4 regions of the Pantoea sp. X-Soil-ISGK-259 genome follow, and region 4 is predicted to be linked to each of the others. Evidence: predicted binding sites of a transcription regulator. Region 4 holds the regulator's gene; each other region holds the start of a gene.
The links. The regulator CRP, encoded in region 4, controls carbon source genes, mostly activating them, when cyclic AMP is high. The targets are predictions, from matches to a motif close to ATGTGANNNNNNTCACAT.
Positions count from the first base shown of each region.

Region 1 (3,790 bases), 2.9 Mb from region 4:
CTTACGTCAACATCGGCGCCTTCGTGGATGAAGGCACTATGGTGGACACCTGGGCGACTGTCGGCTCCTGTGCGCAGATTGGTAAAAACGTTCACCTTTCTGGCGGCGTGGGTATCGGTGGTGTGCTGGAACCGTTGCAGGCAAACCCGACCATTATCGAAGACAACTGCTTCATCGGTGCACGCTCTGAAATCGTTGAAGGCGTGATTGTTGAAGCAGGCTCAGTGATCTCAATGGGCGTTTACATCGGTCAGAGCACCAAAATCTATGACCGCGAAACCGGTGAAGTCCACTACGGCCGTGTTCCTGCCGGTTCCGTCGTGGTCTCAGGTAACCTGCCGTCTAAAGATGGCAGCTACAGCCTCTACTGTGCCGTGATCGTGAAGAAAGTGGATGCGAAGACGCTGGGTAAAACCGGCATTAACGAACTGCTGCGCACCATCGACTGAGTAAAATGACGGGCTGGAAAGCAGCCCGTCATCTTTTCTTTACAGCTATTCCTGAACAACATGCTTCGCGTCGCGAATTAACTGGTGCGTTTAGTTTTCATCCAGGTCATAATCCGCGCCAGTTAAATCCTGTCGCGCAATGTTCATCCCGCTTATTTATGTCTACAGTTGACGGACGTCATGAACAAGTCTGCGCGCTTCTCACTTTTGATGGAAACAACGCTATGTATGACAATCTGAAAAGCTTAGGTATCAGTAACCCGGACGACATTGACCGCTACAGCCTGCGTCAGGAAGCCAACAACGACATTCTGAAGATTTACTTCCGCAAAGATAAAGGCGAGTTTTTCGCAAAGAGCGTCAAATTCAAATATCCGCGTCAGCGCAAAACTGTTGTTGCCGATCACGCAACCCAGGGCTACAAAGAAGTTCAGGAAATCAGCCCGAATCTGCGTTATGTCATCGATGAACTGGACCAGATTTGCCAGCGTGACCAGGTTGAAGTGGATCTGAAACGCAAAATTCTGGATGACCTGCGTCACCTGGAAAGCGTGGTTTCCCACAAGATCACTGAAATTGAATCGGATCTGGAAAAATTAACCCGTAACAGCCGTTAATTTTTTGTCCGACGAGAGAGGCCAGCTTTGCTGGCCTTTTTTATGCCCTGAATTCGGCTCCTATCCCTGCTCATCCAGCTGTAAAGCCACATAGAGCAACAGCCTGTCATCGAAATGGCCAAGATTCAGTCCGGTGAGTTCAGAAATCCGGTTTAGCCGATATTCCAGCGTATTGCGATGAATGAACAGCGCACGCGCGGTGGCGCTTGGCTGGACATTATGGGTGAACCACGCGATTAACGTGCGTCGCAGCAAGCCGTTGTTATCCATGCTCTTAAGCTTCGCCAGTGGCCGGGCCAGTTCGTTGGCCTGCCAGCCGCCACGCAGGCTGTCGAGCAGCACCGGCAACACCAGATCCTGATAAAAATAGCTGCGTAACTCGGGCATACGTTGCTTGCCCACCATCATTGTGGTGCGTGCGGTCCGGTAAGAGCGTGCAATGCTGCCAGGCCCGGTAAAGAAGTTGCCCAGTGCGATACGCATCCGTAAATGTCCGCTCTCTTTCATCCGCTGCAGTAACTGTTCCACGCGGCGGCGATGATCCTCCTGGTCGTAGCGTCCATGTCCATTCAGTGCGGGCTTCAGCACCACCATTTCGGTCAGCGACACAATAGCGATCAGATTATCGCGCTCCGGCGTGGTCAGCAGCGTTTGCAGCTGCTGTAATTCTGACATCGCGCTGTCGACGCCGAGCTGACCGCTGTCCACTTCCAGCACGGCGACCACACGCGGCTGATTGAGATCGATGCCCAACCGCTGTGCCCATTCAGTCAGTTGTGGCGACAGGGTATCGCTGCGGATCAGGTTCAGCACCAGCTCTTCACGCAGACGGCTGTCCTGCGCCAGCATATGCAGCAATCGCGCCTGTTCCAGCATCATCTCTGCGGTCATGCAGACCAGTTCGCCATAATGTCGCAGCGCCAGTGGCTCGCCCGTCAGCCCAATGACCCCGACAATGTCACCGTCGATGCGCAGCGGCAGATTAATGCCGGGCCGCACACCATGAAGATGTTTAGCCACCGCCTCATCAATATCGACAACACGCCCCTGAGAGAGCACCAGCAACGCACCTTCGTGCAACTCCCCAATACGCTCCCGGTCACCGCTGCCGATGATCCGGCCCCGCGCATCCATCACGTTGACATTACTGTCAATAATTTTCATGGTGCGTGCCACGATATCCTGCGCCAGCCGGGCATCAAGGTGATAGGTAGCCATCCATTACTCCTGGAAAAGAGGGTGAGAAACAGAATACGCATGGGTTGCGCACAGAGCATTGTGCAACTGCACAGAGCCGGGCAATCATTTACCGAATTTGCGGAGAGCATCACACTCTGGCGGCGCGGAAGGCGGCCATAAAAAAGGCGGACCGCAGTCCGCCTCATGAACAGTTGTTATACCGTTACTGCATCAGCAGATAGATGCTGCTGTCACCACGTTTCACATTCAGCGCCAGAACGGCTGGTTTGGTGTCGAGGACTTTTCGCAGCTCACCGAGGTTGGTTACCGGCTGCTGGTTAACTCCCTGGATCACGTCACCCTTTTTCAGGCCGATACGCGCTGCGGCGCTGCCGGGTTTCACATTATCCACGCGAACACCTTTATCACCGGTTTCAACATTGCTGAGGTCAGCCCCTTCAATGCCGTTGTAAATGGTGGCGGACTGCACTTTCGCCTGGCTGCTCTGCTGCAAGGTAACCGAGACATCAACGGGTTTGCCGTCGCGCAGCAGGCCCAGTTTCAGTGTGGTGCCAACCGGCAGCGAACCCACTTCCGCACGCAGAGAAGCAAAGCTGCTCAGCGGTTTGCCATTCATTGAAACAATCACGTCACCCGCTTTAATACCCGCTTTAGCCGCCGCAGAGTCTGGCAGCACCTGGCTGACAAAGGCACCACGCTGTGCATCAACCTTCATCGCTTTTGCCAGCTCGGAGTTCAGTTCAGTCCCCTGCACGCCCAGCTCGCCACGTTTCACCTGACCAAACTCAACCATCTGAGCCGTCAGGTTTTTAACCATGTTGCTTGGGATAGCAAAGCCGATACCGATGTTGCCGCCATCCGGCGCCAGAATAGCGGTGTTAATCCCTATCAGTTCACCATTAAGGTTAACCAGCGCACCACCGGAGTTACCCCGGTTAATTGCCGCATCCGTCTGGATAAAGTTTTCGTAGTTTTCCACGTTCAGGCCACTGCGTCCCAGCGCCGAGACGATCCCGGAGGTGACGGTCTCACCCAGACCATACGGGTTGCCGATCGCCACGGTGTAGTCACCGACGCGCAGGCTGTCGGAGTCAGCGATTTTCACAGCAGTCAGATTTTTAGCGTCCTTCAGCTGAATCAGTGCAATGTCAGAGCTGGGATCTTTACCAATGACTTTGGCGTCATAATGACGACCATCGCTGAGCTGCACCTGAATTTTAGTGGCGTTGTTCACCACGTGGTTGTTCGTCACCACATAGCCTTTTTCAGCGTTGATGATGACGCCCGACCCAAGAGCCCGGAATTTTTCCTGCTGGGTATCAGGGCCTGGCGCGCCACCGTTACCCCCCGCGCCGTCACCGCTCTGACACATGGGTGATCCCTGGAACGGAGAACCGTCCTGGCAGAAGGGCGAGTTGTCGCCAAAGAATTGCTGAAACTGCTGCGGCATGCGCGGGGTTTTCACGGTGGTGGTACCCTCAACGCTGATACTGACCACAGACGGCATTACCTTTTCCAGCATAG
Region 1 covers NZ_AP035986.1:782,550-786,339, reverse strand. Annotated here, with positions in the region: gene dapD (2,3,4,5-tetrahydropyridine-2,6-dicarboxylate N-succinyltransferase) at 1-449, shown strand, start outside; gene AC6I77_RS03485 (DUF3461 family protein) at 674-1,066, shown strand; gene AC6I77_RS03480 (CdaR family transcriptional regulator) at 1,127-2,284, opposite strand; gene degP (serine endoprotease DegP) at 2,469-3,790, opposite strand, start outside.
Region 1: a site for CRP is predicted at 2,382-2,399, ahead of AC6I77_RS03480 (CdaR family transcriptional regulator). Genes of this name have one in related genera too.

Region 2 (3,790 bases), 1.0 Mb from region 4:
AAGCAGCAGACTTCATCGCGATAGCGGTTCAGCAGCGGCATAGCATTCTTCTGGGCGAAATCTTCAAACTGCAACAGCACTTTCGGCCAGCGGCGCTTAACGGCCTGAATAAACTCATTCACGAACGTATCATACTCTTCGCCAGTGATACGCGGATGACGCCAGCCCATGTAGAGCGGATCGTTCAGCAACTGCTGATTGTTGGTGCCGACATCCAGCACAACCGGCAGCGTGTACGCCGGGCTGATGCCGCCACAGGCGGTATACAGCGAAAGCTTACCAATCGGGATACCCATGCCACCGATGCCCTGATCGCCGAGGCCCAGAATACGTTCGCCATCAGTCACCACAATGACCTTCACATTCTGCTTGGTGGCGTTTTGCAGCATATCTTCGATGCGATCGCGGTTTGGGTAGGAGATGAACACGCCACGCGCACGGCGGTAGATTTCAGAGAAGTGTTCACACGCTGCGCCAACGGTCGGGGTGTAGATAATCGGCATCATCTCTTCGAGATGGTTATCCAGCAGGCGGTAAAACAGCGTTTCGTTGGTGTCCTGGATGTTGCGCAGGTAGACATGCTTATCGTTATTGTTTTTGAAGTCCTGGAACTGACGCCAGGCACGCTGCGCCTGTTCTTCAATCGATTCTACGGCTTCTGGCAGCAGACCATTGAGGTTGAATTCGTTACGTTCTTCGATACTGAAGGCGCTGCCTTTGTTTAACAGGGGAAATTCCAGCAAAATCGGGCCAGCATAAGGGATATACAGCGGGCGTTTACTTTCGTAGTCGAGTTCCATGCAGTGATGCTCCGGTTGCAGTGTTGTCTGGCGTCACGCCGGAAAGGTAGCGCCAGTTTTCTTACCCGTTATAGCTCAGACTGCAGGCCCGGCAGCGGCAGGGTAACCGCTCCAGAAAGATTCACGACCGCGGTGCCATCCTGCAACCTGAATTATTCAGAGTAATTTGTGATCACGTGAATTCTGGCGCCAGATCCTATGAAATTTCCCGCAGAAGTACAGCGTTTGTTCATAAAAGCTCACAAAACTGTGGCCTCTCTGACAGCGGGTTATGCTTTGTACAGCGTCACCTGCAGCAGCTCACCGCAACCAAATGTCTCAAGTGTTGCCTGTGTGGCGGCGAACTGGCTTAACGTGGCATTTTCTACTTCAGCTAAAACCGCTTTTTTTATCTGATGAACATCGCCGCCCTGCATGTTCAGCAAGACCAGCGCCGCCTGAAGTGGCGGGAAGCTTGGGTTGAACGCGGCATTTTCCGCATAGCGACCCGCGACAATCGCGCCATCCTGGGTCAGCAGGGCAACACCAGCGTGTGACTGACTGTAAGGCGCATGGCTGGCATTGGCGGCGGCCACGGCGGCCTGTACCAGTTCATCGCCCACGGCCACGTAACCATGATCAACCTCGTCCATCAGGAAGGTTGTGATGTCGAGATCGCGTGGGCCAAAGGCATCGGGCAGATAGTCGGCCAGGGTGCTGATCGCGCGCTTTGGCAGGCTGATACGAATGCTGGTGCCGCTGTTCAGCTCGTTCATAAACTGACGGCAGTGCCCGCACGGCGTGTAGTTAACGGTTATCGTCTCAAGCTGGCGCTCGCCACGCAGCCACGCATGGGTAATGGCGCTCTGCTCGGCGTGAACCGTCTGCTGCATCGCCGTGCCGACAAATTCCATGTTGGCCCCGAAGTACCAGTTGCCGCTGACGCCACGGGCAATCGCCCCGACGTTAAAATGCGACACGGTAGCCACGGCGCAGGACGCCGCCAGAGGCAGCAGCGCCAGCGCCAGTGCATCGGCATCCATCTGGGTCTGTTGTTGCAGCGAGGCGACCTGGTCGGCGCTGAGCACGGCGTTGAAGTCAGCCTCGTTCAGCAGGGGAGCCAGTGCAGTTTGCAGCGTTGACGGCAATGCCTCAAAAGCGGAGAGGAAACGGGATTGCATGTGAGCCTCATTAAATTCAGCAGGGCGATGTGCCAGTCACCGGTTTATATGTGATCCACATCGCTCTGACAATGTAACCTGTGTTGCATGTTTCAACTTTGCGAGATCTATCGCAAAGTTTCAGCCAAACCAGTGCAGCAGGAGCGGAAAAATAAAGGGCGCCAGCAGTGAGGTGATGATGCCGCAGATCACCAGCGCCAGTGAACTGAAGGCGCCCTCCTGATAGTCGAGCTCGGCCGCGCGTGCTGTGCCCAGGGCATGTGACGCATTGCCAATTGCCAGTCCGCGCGCGGCTTTAGACTTCACGCCCAGCAGATTCAGTACCGTGTGCCCGAACACCGCACCCAGCACCCCGGCAATAAGTACACAAATAGCGCTGATAGCGGGGATACCATGCAGCGAGCCGGAGACAGCCATCGCGATGGGTGTGGTCACGGATTTGGGCATGATCGTGGCGGCAATTTCGGGCGTGGCACCCATCCACAGAGCAATAGCAGTACCTGAACTCATGGCGGTCACACTGCCAATAAAGCAGACGCCGATAATGGACTTCCAGCGGGCACGAATCTGGTGCATCTGCTCATACAGCGGCAATGCCAGCGCAACCACGGCCGGTTGCAACAGCTGATTGAGAATCTCACTGCCTGCGAAATAGCGCGAGTAGGGCAGCTGTAACAGCAGCAGTATCGGGATAATGATCGCCATCGCCACCAGCAGCGGATTGAGCAGCGAAATCTTCAGTTTTATCGCCAGCTTGCGCGCCAGAAAAAAGGCGGCCAGCGTCAATGGCAGCGACCACCATATCTCACTCATCAGCAGACTCCCCGGCCGGACGGCGGCTGTGAAGCTTGTGGGCACTTACGCCAACAATGGAGAGGACCAGCAGGGTGCTGACGACGCAGGAGACAACGATAGGGCCGAACTGCGCGGTAAGAATATCGGTGTAGCTCATTACCCCGACGCTAATCGGCACAAACAGCAGCGCCATATAGCGAATCAGCAGATGGCATCCCGGCTTCACCCAGCTCACTGGCAGAATCTGTGACGCAAGCAGGGCAAACAGAATTAACATCCCCAGAATGCTGCCGGGCATTTTTATAGGCAGCAGCGAGGCGATACCGATACCGGCGTATAAGCAGAGATAAATGATGATAAAAGCGCGAAGATAACGTCCGCAGACAGACAGCACGGTGAGCATGGCAGGCTCCTGTTTTCACTGAGCTTCATCATACGCATTAACCGCTTAGCGTGCTAGCGATCACACTTATGGGTACAGGGCAGGGTCGGGTGAAGCGTGCCGGGAAAGAAAAGGAGAGGTTGAGTAGTCGTGGTAACAGAGAAGAGAAAACCCTTCGTGCCAGAGCTAAGGCACGAAGGGTTTCAGAACGGCAGTGTGCTTTGCAGTTTAAACCGCAGAGGGCAGACCTTTACTTAACCGGCATGCCCGGTACAGCACCGCTATCAACGGACAACACGAACAGATCTTTCCCGCCCGGACCCGCTGACAGCACCATACCTTCGGAGATGCCGAAGCGCATTTTACGCGGCGCCAGGTTGGCCACGATGATGGTCATTTTACCGACCAGCACAGAGGGATCAGGATAAGCGGCGCGGATGCCCGAGAAAATCTGACGCTTTTCACCGCCCAGGTCGAGTTGCAGACGCAGCAGCTTGTCTGAACCTTCAACCCGTTCCGCCTGCTCGATTAGCGCAACGCGCATATCCACTTTGGCGAAATCGTCGATGGTGATGGTGTCACCAATCGGCGCATCTGCCAGCGGACCGGTTGCGGCTGGTGCACTTGCTGCGGCAGCATCCTCTTTTGAGGCG
Region 2 covers NZ_AP035986.1:2,659,246-2,663,035, reverse strand. Annotated here, with positions in the region: gene AC6I77_RS12605 (NAD-dependent malic enzyme) at 1-800, opposite strand, end outside; gene cdd (cytidine deaminase) at 1,070-1,960, opposite strand; gene AC6I77_RS12595 (CidB/LrgB family autolysis modulator) at 2,081-2,773, opposite strand; gene AC6I77_RS12590 (CidA/LrgA family protein) at 2,766-3,158, opposite strand; gene metG (methionine--tRNA ligase) at 3,388-3,790, opposite strand, start outside.
Region 2: a site for CRP is predicted at 2,009-2,026, ahead of cdd (cytidine deaminase). Genes of this name have one in related genera too.

Region 3 (3,790 bases), 3.3 Mb from region 4:
CAGCGCCACAGCCGCCAGAAAAGATCATGCATGCGCAATTACGCATTGGTGACGGTGAGCTGATGCTCAGCGATGGCAATACCGAACAGCCTCCAGCGTCAGAGCATGCGGGTTACGCGGTCAGCCTCTCTACCCATGATGTTGAAAAGGGCAAAGCCTGGTTTGAGAAATTATCGGCAGGCGGCAAAGTGACGACGCCATGGCAGGAGACGTTCTGGTCGAACGGATTCGCGATGTTCATTGATAAATTCAACATTCCATGGCGCATCAATGTTGAGAAGCCGCAGAATTAAATGCAGAGCAGATGCAGTGCTTATCAGATTAGCCTGCAGCTGAAAAGCTGGCCCTGATGCGTGATGTCCTGGGCCAGCTCACCGACTAAACGGGCGGTTGTTGCAACCGCCCGCTATTATCAGAAGTTATAACCCGCCACCAGGTAGTAACCCCAGCCGGTCGATTTCACTTCAAACGGACCCTTGCCGAAGTTCAGCTCCTGGCCATCCGCCCACTGTCCGCCGTTATGGAAGTAACGCGCCACCGCAGAGAAGTGCCAGTGATCGTAACCCAGGGACAGAATGTGGCTGGAGGCAATAGAGTTGCTGGTGCGTGATGAACCGCCTTTCTCATTGAGATCGGAACCCCAGTCGAAGTTGGTGAAGCCCACATAGCCCAGGTTACCACCCCACAGCGTGGTGATTGGCACGAAGTATTTCACCTTAAAGCGATAGCCATCCCAGCTGTTTTCGTTCGCCGCGCCGTAGTTTTCCCACTGATATTTGGCATAGACGTTCAGCGACAGGCCGACATCGCTGTGCGTATCGATATCGGTGCCCAGACCCATGTACCAGGTGTTCTGGCGGTTATCGCTGTTACGGCCCATGTCGTAAATGTAGTTGTTGGCGAAATACCACTCTTTGAACGGGCCAAAGGCCAGGCTGGTGCCGGTCAGCTTGTCGATAGAGAAGCGTGGTTCAATCTCCATAAACATCGGTGAACCGTGGTCGAACACGCCATTGGCATTGCTGTTGCCCACGCCGAAGAAGTTAGGCACGTCGAGATAGCCGTAGAAATCAAACCAGTCTTTCCTGGCAAACGCTTCATATTCCAGATAAACGTCGTTGTTAAACTGCGGTCCGAAACGCGTGTGGTAACTACCGACCACGTTTACGCTCTGATGCCACCAGTCGGAGACATACTGCGGATCGCTTTCCGCTGCCTGCGCAGCACCACTCAATGAACATGCCAGCACGGCACCTGCTATCAACGTTTTATATTTCATTATTATCAGCCACATGCTTTTGACCGCCGCACAGCAGACGCAGTCAGAGAAAAATCGGTCCCTTGATGGGAATGAGGGTTTCACAGCAAATAACAGCCAGTTCTTCAGCCCGCGTAGCGTGCCTGTAACAGATCGATAGAAAATAGATTTTGCTCACGTTTGTCAAAAAGTGTTGCATTACAATTCAGCTAAAATGTGATGAGCTTCACAATAACGGCGTGGATCGAACGGAACCAGGCAACCGTTTACGTTGTCTGGTTCGTGATCAAACAGCGGGAATCAGGGAAGTGTAACGCGAACCTGCAAACCACAAATTGCACCCTGTGGCGAGAGGCAATTGGAAAGGGCGACGTGAATCTGATGCTTTTGAGCGACGTTGCGCACAATGGATAATCCCAGGCCGCTACCCTGGGCTTTAACGTCAGGCGAACGGGTAAAGCGATCAAATGCGCGCTCGATAAAGGATTCCGGCATGCCCGGCCCGTTATCCACAATATCGACCACGGTCTTTCCGGCAACCCGATGCAGCAGTACATCGACCAGGCTACCTTCCGGGGTGTGTAGCATGGCGTTACCAATCAGATTATCGAACAGGCTTCGCAGCTCGGAACGGCTGGCCTGCAGACGGTACTGCGTGGAGCCATTAAAGCCGATATCGATGCCGCGTTTATCCGCCACGACCATCAGCTGCTCAATGCTCTCTTTCAGCAGATCTTCCAGTTCGATATGCTCAACGCTGGCGACCACGCTCTGGTCATCCTGGCGTGAGACATTGAGTAATTGCGTGACCAGGTGACGGGTACGTGTCACGCCCGCTTCCAGCTGGCTGAACTGCCGGCTCGCTTCGCCTGGCTGAATATGCTGACGCAGGTTTTCCAGCTGTAACGTCACGGCCGTTACCGGCGTGCGCAGTTCATGGGCGGCGTCTTCCAGGAACTGACGCTGTGACGACCAGGCCTCACGCAGTTTACTCAGCAGCGAGTTATAGGCGGCCACCAGCGGCAGGATCTCATCCGGTAAACCTTCCGGTGAGACGTTGTGCGGATGATGCGTCTCCTGCGCGGCAATCTGACGCGAAGCGACCTGCAGATCCCGGGTGATCTTGCGTACGACCAGCCAGATCACCAGCAGCGACAGCGGCATCATCAGGATCATCGGAATGATCGCCGACAGCGCCCGCTTGACCATCAATGCCTTCATGTAGCTGAGGTTGTGCATCACCTGAATGGTTTTAATCTCACTGCCAGGCAAGCCGGGCCGGGTATAGATGCGCCATTCACAGTCGTCGCACTGACCGATATGGACGTCGCGATAGCCACGCTGGTTTTGCAGCGGGGCCTGCAGCTCCGGCCATGAGCTGGCGCGCAACTGACCCTGATCGTCCCATAGCTGCACCACAAAGGCGCTTTTCGCCTTGTCAGGCGCAATAAGCATCGGCATCAGGGCGGGCATCTGTTTATTGGTGGACCAGGCATCCGCGATTTTGGCCAGCTGATCGTCCTTCATGGTGCCGACCATATCGCCGTAGCAGCTGAAGAAATACCAGGTGACGCCACCGATCATCAGCAGATGAATAATCAGCAGCGTAGAGAGTAATTTGTTGCGCAGTGAGCGCATAAAGCGAAAAGGTTTCATATTGCCGGCACCCGCCAGCCCAGACCGCGCACGTTGCGGATCACGTCGTTATCCAGCTTGCGGCGCATCCCGTGGATCAACACATCCACCGCGTTGCTGCTGACTTCATCGCCCCAGCCATAGATACGGTTTTCCAGCTGCTCGCGTGACAGAATAGCGCCCGGCCGCTCCAGCAGGGCGTAGAGCAGGGCATATTCGCGCGCCGTAAGCTGTTCACGCTGGCCTTTGTAGAGCACTTCACGGGTCATCATATCCAGCTGCACATCGCCGCTGCCCAATACGGAATCTGCCGCGCCGTGGCTGCGTCGGGTAATGGCGCGCATCCGGGCCATGACTTCCTGTAAATCGAACGGTTTAAGCAGGTAGTCGTCAGCACCGCTGTCGAGTCCCTGAATCCGCTGCGCCACCGTGTCGCGTGCAGTAAGAATGAGTACTGGCGTCGCGTCGCCGCGCCCGCGCGCCCGGCGCAGGACCTGCAGGCCATCATCCCGTGGTAAGCCGAGATCGAGCAGCACGCAGCTGTAGCCGCCTTCGCTCCAGGCGTTCTGGGCATAGACGCCATCGCGCACCCAATCCACCGACCAGCCCGCGCCCTGCAGTGCCTGCTGCAGGTTAGCGCCGATCATTTCATCATCTTCAACCAGTAACACGCGCATGGCTGATCTCCTTCATAAAGATAAGAGAGAGTTTACTCACTAATTGTTAGGCCAGAATTATCCTTCCGCCGTCATACTTCGCACTGTGGCGGCGTTGGCTGCTTTTGCTCACCCCAGTCACTGACTGATGTCAGCTCCCGGGGATTCGCGCATTTGCCGCCTTGCCACAGCACGAATTATTTTGGCGGACCGCTGTTCTCTTACTTCGCACTGTAGCGGC
Region 3 covers NZ_AP035986.1:351,413-355,202, forward strand. Annotated here, with positions in the region: gene yjdN (VOC family metalloprotein YjdN) at 1-293, shown strand, start outside; gene AC6I77_RS01570 (nucleoside-specific channel-forming protein Tsx) at 413-1,279, opposite strand; gene AC6I77_RS01575 (sensor histidine kinase) at 1,559-2,914, opposite strand; gene AC6I77_RS01580 (response regulator) at 2,911-3,570, opposite strand.
Region 3: a site for CRP is predicted at 1,473-1,490, ahead of AC6I77_RS01570 (nucleoside-specific channel-forming protein Tsx). Genes of this name have one in related genera too.

Region 4 (3,790 bases):
GCAGGGTTCGTTTATCTCGCACATCAATACGCTGGTCGTGCCCGGCGGCAAAATGGGTCTGGCGATGGAGCTGATCATGGGTCCGCTGGTGAAGCGGCTGATGGAAGGTAAGCGGATAGAGTAAGAGGTCAGCAAAAAAAACGCAGAGAGCAGAGGCCTTTCGCAAAGAGGTAAAACTGGCATTTCTGCGGGGAAAGGCTTACTGCTGAGCTGGCTTCAGGGAGCATACACCTTTCGCAAAGACGCAAAACCGCCATCCCTGGCAGGCTCAGCGCGGGCCATCCCTGGCCCGCTATGCTTTGCTACAGGCATATGCTCCCTTCGCTTCACGTCCGGCAGCCACATCCGTTTTCAGAAAGGTCGCCACTGAAAAAACCTGGTGACAAAGAATCTGACAGCAACACCTAAGCTCAACACGCCGGGAACCGGGTCAGAAGAGGAAAGCGTCCCGCGACTGGGACAAAAACGCCGGGAGCGTTTTTGAACAACGCAAAGCGTTGGCCCGGTATGGGCGCACCTCAGGGATGAGGTGCGTAATAGCGCGGGCACAGTCTTAAAGCGGACTCTCTATGCAGGAACGGCCCGACACCAGACCGACTCCGAATTGGCCCGCGACTTTAAAATGCCCTTCAGCCTGTTACAGCTCAATCACTTCATAGCTATGCGTAATCGTCACACCTTTACCCAGCATGATGGCCACCGAACAATATTTTTCAGCAGAAAGATCCACCGCGCGTGAGACCGCTTTATCCTGGAGCGCTTTACCACTCACGATAAAGTGCAGGTTGATGTGCGTAAAGATTCGCGGCGCCTCTTCACGACGTTCTGAGGTCAGTTTTACTTCACAATCAGCCACATCGTTACGGCCTTTTTGCAGAATTGATACCACGTCAATCGCGCTGCATCCGCCGGCCGCCATCAGCACCATCTCCATTGGGCTGGGCGCTTTATCGCCCGAATTTCCATCCATCAGTATCTGATGGCCGGATGAGGATTCTCCGAGGAATGTCAGTCCTTCTACCCACTTCACTCTTGCCTGCATGATTTTTGCTCCGGAATACGCTGTTTTGTCGCCAGAGTACGCTTTCGCCTGGTAAACAGCAATCCAGAGAAATCCGCCTGTAGCTGAAGCGAGACAACACAAGACAGTCGGCAAAAGCTGTGCTACAAACAGTGCTGAAAATATTTTTCGTCACCCGATGGCGAAGCCGGGAAGAATGATGCGCACTGCGCCTGATGCGGCCCGAATAATTTCCTGAAAGGGAAACGCTTGAAGCTTTCACCGCCTGACAGGGAAAACTGCCCCCTGTATTTTGGGCACGATTACAACAGAGGATAATAGCGAATGGTTCTCGGCAAACCGCAAACAGACCCTACACTCGAATGGTTCCTGTCCCATTGCCATATTCACAAGTATCCATCCAAAAGTACGCTGATTCACCAAGGTGAAAAAGCAGAAACGCTTTACTACATCGTGAAAGGTTCCGTCGCGGTTCTGATTAAAGATGAAGAAGGCAAAGAGATGATTCTTTCCTACCTGAATCAGGGCGATTTCATTGGTGAGCTTGGCCTGTTCGAAGAAGGCCAGGAGCGCAGCGCCTGGGTACGTGCGAAAAGCGCGTGCGAAGTGGCGGAGATTTCTTACAAGAAATTCCGTCAGCTGATTCAGGTTAATCCCGACATCCTGATGCGACTCTCCTCGCAGATGGCGCGTCGCCTGCAGGTCACGTCTGAAAAAGTGGGTAACCTCGCTTTCCTCGACGTCACCGGACGCATTGCACAGACCCTGCTCAACCTGGCGAAGCAGCCAGATGCCATGACGCATCCCGACGGCATGCAAATTAAAATCACTCGTCAGGAAATTGGCCAGATTGTGGGTTGTTCACGCGAAACCGTGGGCCGTATTTTGAAGATGCTGGAAGATCAGAACCTGATCTCCGCACACGGCAAAACCATCGTCGTTTACGGCACCCGCTAATTCCTGTCACCCACGGCGTGATGGCAACATCACGCCGTTATTGTTTGTGTTGGGCCGATGTGGCGTCGAATTATTTACCATCCTGAAGTCAACTACGCCTTGCGGCAAACGCTGGTGCTTTGTCTGCCCGTCGCGCTGGGCTGGCTGGCTGGCGACCTGCAAAAAGGTCTGCTGTTCTCGTTAGTGCCTGCCTGCTGCAATATTGCCGGTCTGGATACCCCGCATAAACGCTTTTTCAAACGCCTGATTGTGGGTGGCAGCCTGTTTGCCCTCGGCAGCTTCCTGATTCAGTGGCTCACACTGCATGCCATTCCGCTACCGCTCATCCTGTTCGCCATGCCCCTGCTGCTCGGCGTGACGGGTGAGATCAGCCCGCTGCATGGTCGTCTGCTGCCCGGCACGCTTATCGCCGCCATTTTTACCCTGAGCCTCATTGGCCGCATGCCCATCTATGTTACCCCGCTGCTCTACATCGGCGGCACGCTCTGGTATGGGCTGTTTAACTGGTTCTGGTTCTGGCTGTGGAAAGAGCAGCCGATGCGCGAAAGCCTCAGCCTGATCTACCGCGAGCTGGCTAACTACTGCGACGCCAAATACACCCTGCTGACGCAGCTGACCGACCCGGAAAAGGCACTGCCGCCGCTGCTGGCGCGTCAGCAGAAAGTGGTCGATCTGATTAACACCTGCTATCAGCAGATGCACATGCTGTCGGCAAGCCGCGATCACAGCCATAAGCGGCTGACGCGCGCCTTTCAGGTGGCGCTGGATCTGCAGGAACACATCTCGGTTAGTCTGCATCGGCCGGAAGAGGTGCAGAAGCTGGTCGAACAGAGCCATGCCGAAGCGGTGATCCGCTGGAATGCCAAAACCATTTCGGCCCGGCTACGGGTGCTGGCGGATAACATCCTTTATCACCAGCTACCCGATCGCTTTGCGATGGACAAACAGCTTGGCGCGCTGGAGAAGATCGCCCATCAGCATCCCGACAATCCGGTGGGTAACTTCTGTCTTTACCACTTCAACCGCATTGCGCGGGTGCTGCGCACGCAGAAACCGCTGTATCAGCGTGACCTGATGGCGGATCGTCAGCGCCGTCTGCCACTGTTACCGGCGCTGCGCAGTTATCTCTCTTTTCGCTCGTCAGCGCTGCGCACCGCCGGACGCTTTGCGGTAATGCTGATGCTGGGCAGTGCACTGGCGCTGTTCTTCAACATCCCCAAACCTTACTGGATCCTGATGACCATCATGTTCGTCAGCCAGAACGGTTACAGCGCTACGCGTGTTCGCATCCAGCACCGTGCGCTGGGCACCTTTGCCGGTCTGGTGATTGCGGCCGCCACGCTGCGGCTGGCGGTGCCGGAGTCGCTGGTGCTGCTGATCATGCTGGCAATAACCTTTATCAGCTATCGCTTTACGCGCCAGTTCTATGGCTGGTCAATGATTGGCTTTACGGTCACGGCGGTTTACTCGCTGCAATTGCTGTCGCTGAATGGCGCGCAGTTTCTGCTGCCGCGACTGATGGATACGCTGATGGGCTGTCTGATCGCCTTTGGCGGGATGCTGTGGCTGTGGCCTCAGTGGCAGAGTGGCTTACTGCGACAGAACGCCCATGATGCGCTGGAAGCCGATCAGGACGCACTGAGATTGTTGCTGGGTAACGAACAGTCACCTGAGAAACTGGCGTATCAGCGCGTGAAGGTGAATCAGGCGCACAATGCGCTGTTTAACTCGCTGAATCAGGCGATGCAGGAACCCGCGTTTAACTCCCGCTATCTGAGTGATATGCGGCTCTGGGTCACGCACAGTCAGTTT
Region 4 covers NZ_AP035986.1:3,658,760-3,662,549, forward strand. Annotated here, with positions in the region: gene AC6I77_RS17480 (phosphoribulokinase) at 1-124, shown strand, start outside; gene AC6I77_RS17485 (OsmC family protein) at 638-1,042, opposite strand; gene crp (cAMP-activated global transcriptional regulator CRP) at 1,346-1,978, shown strand; gene AC6I77_RS17495 (YccS/YhfK family putative transporter) at 2,036-3,790, shown strand, end outside.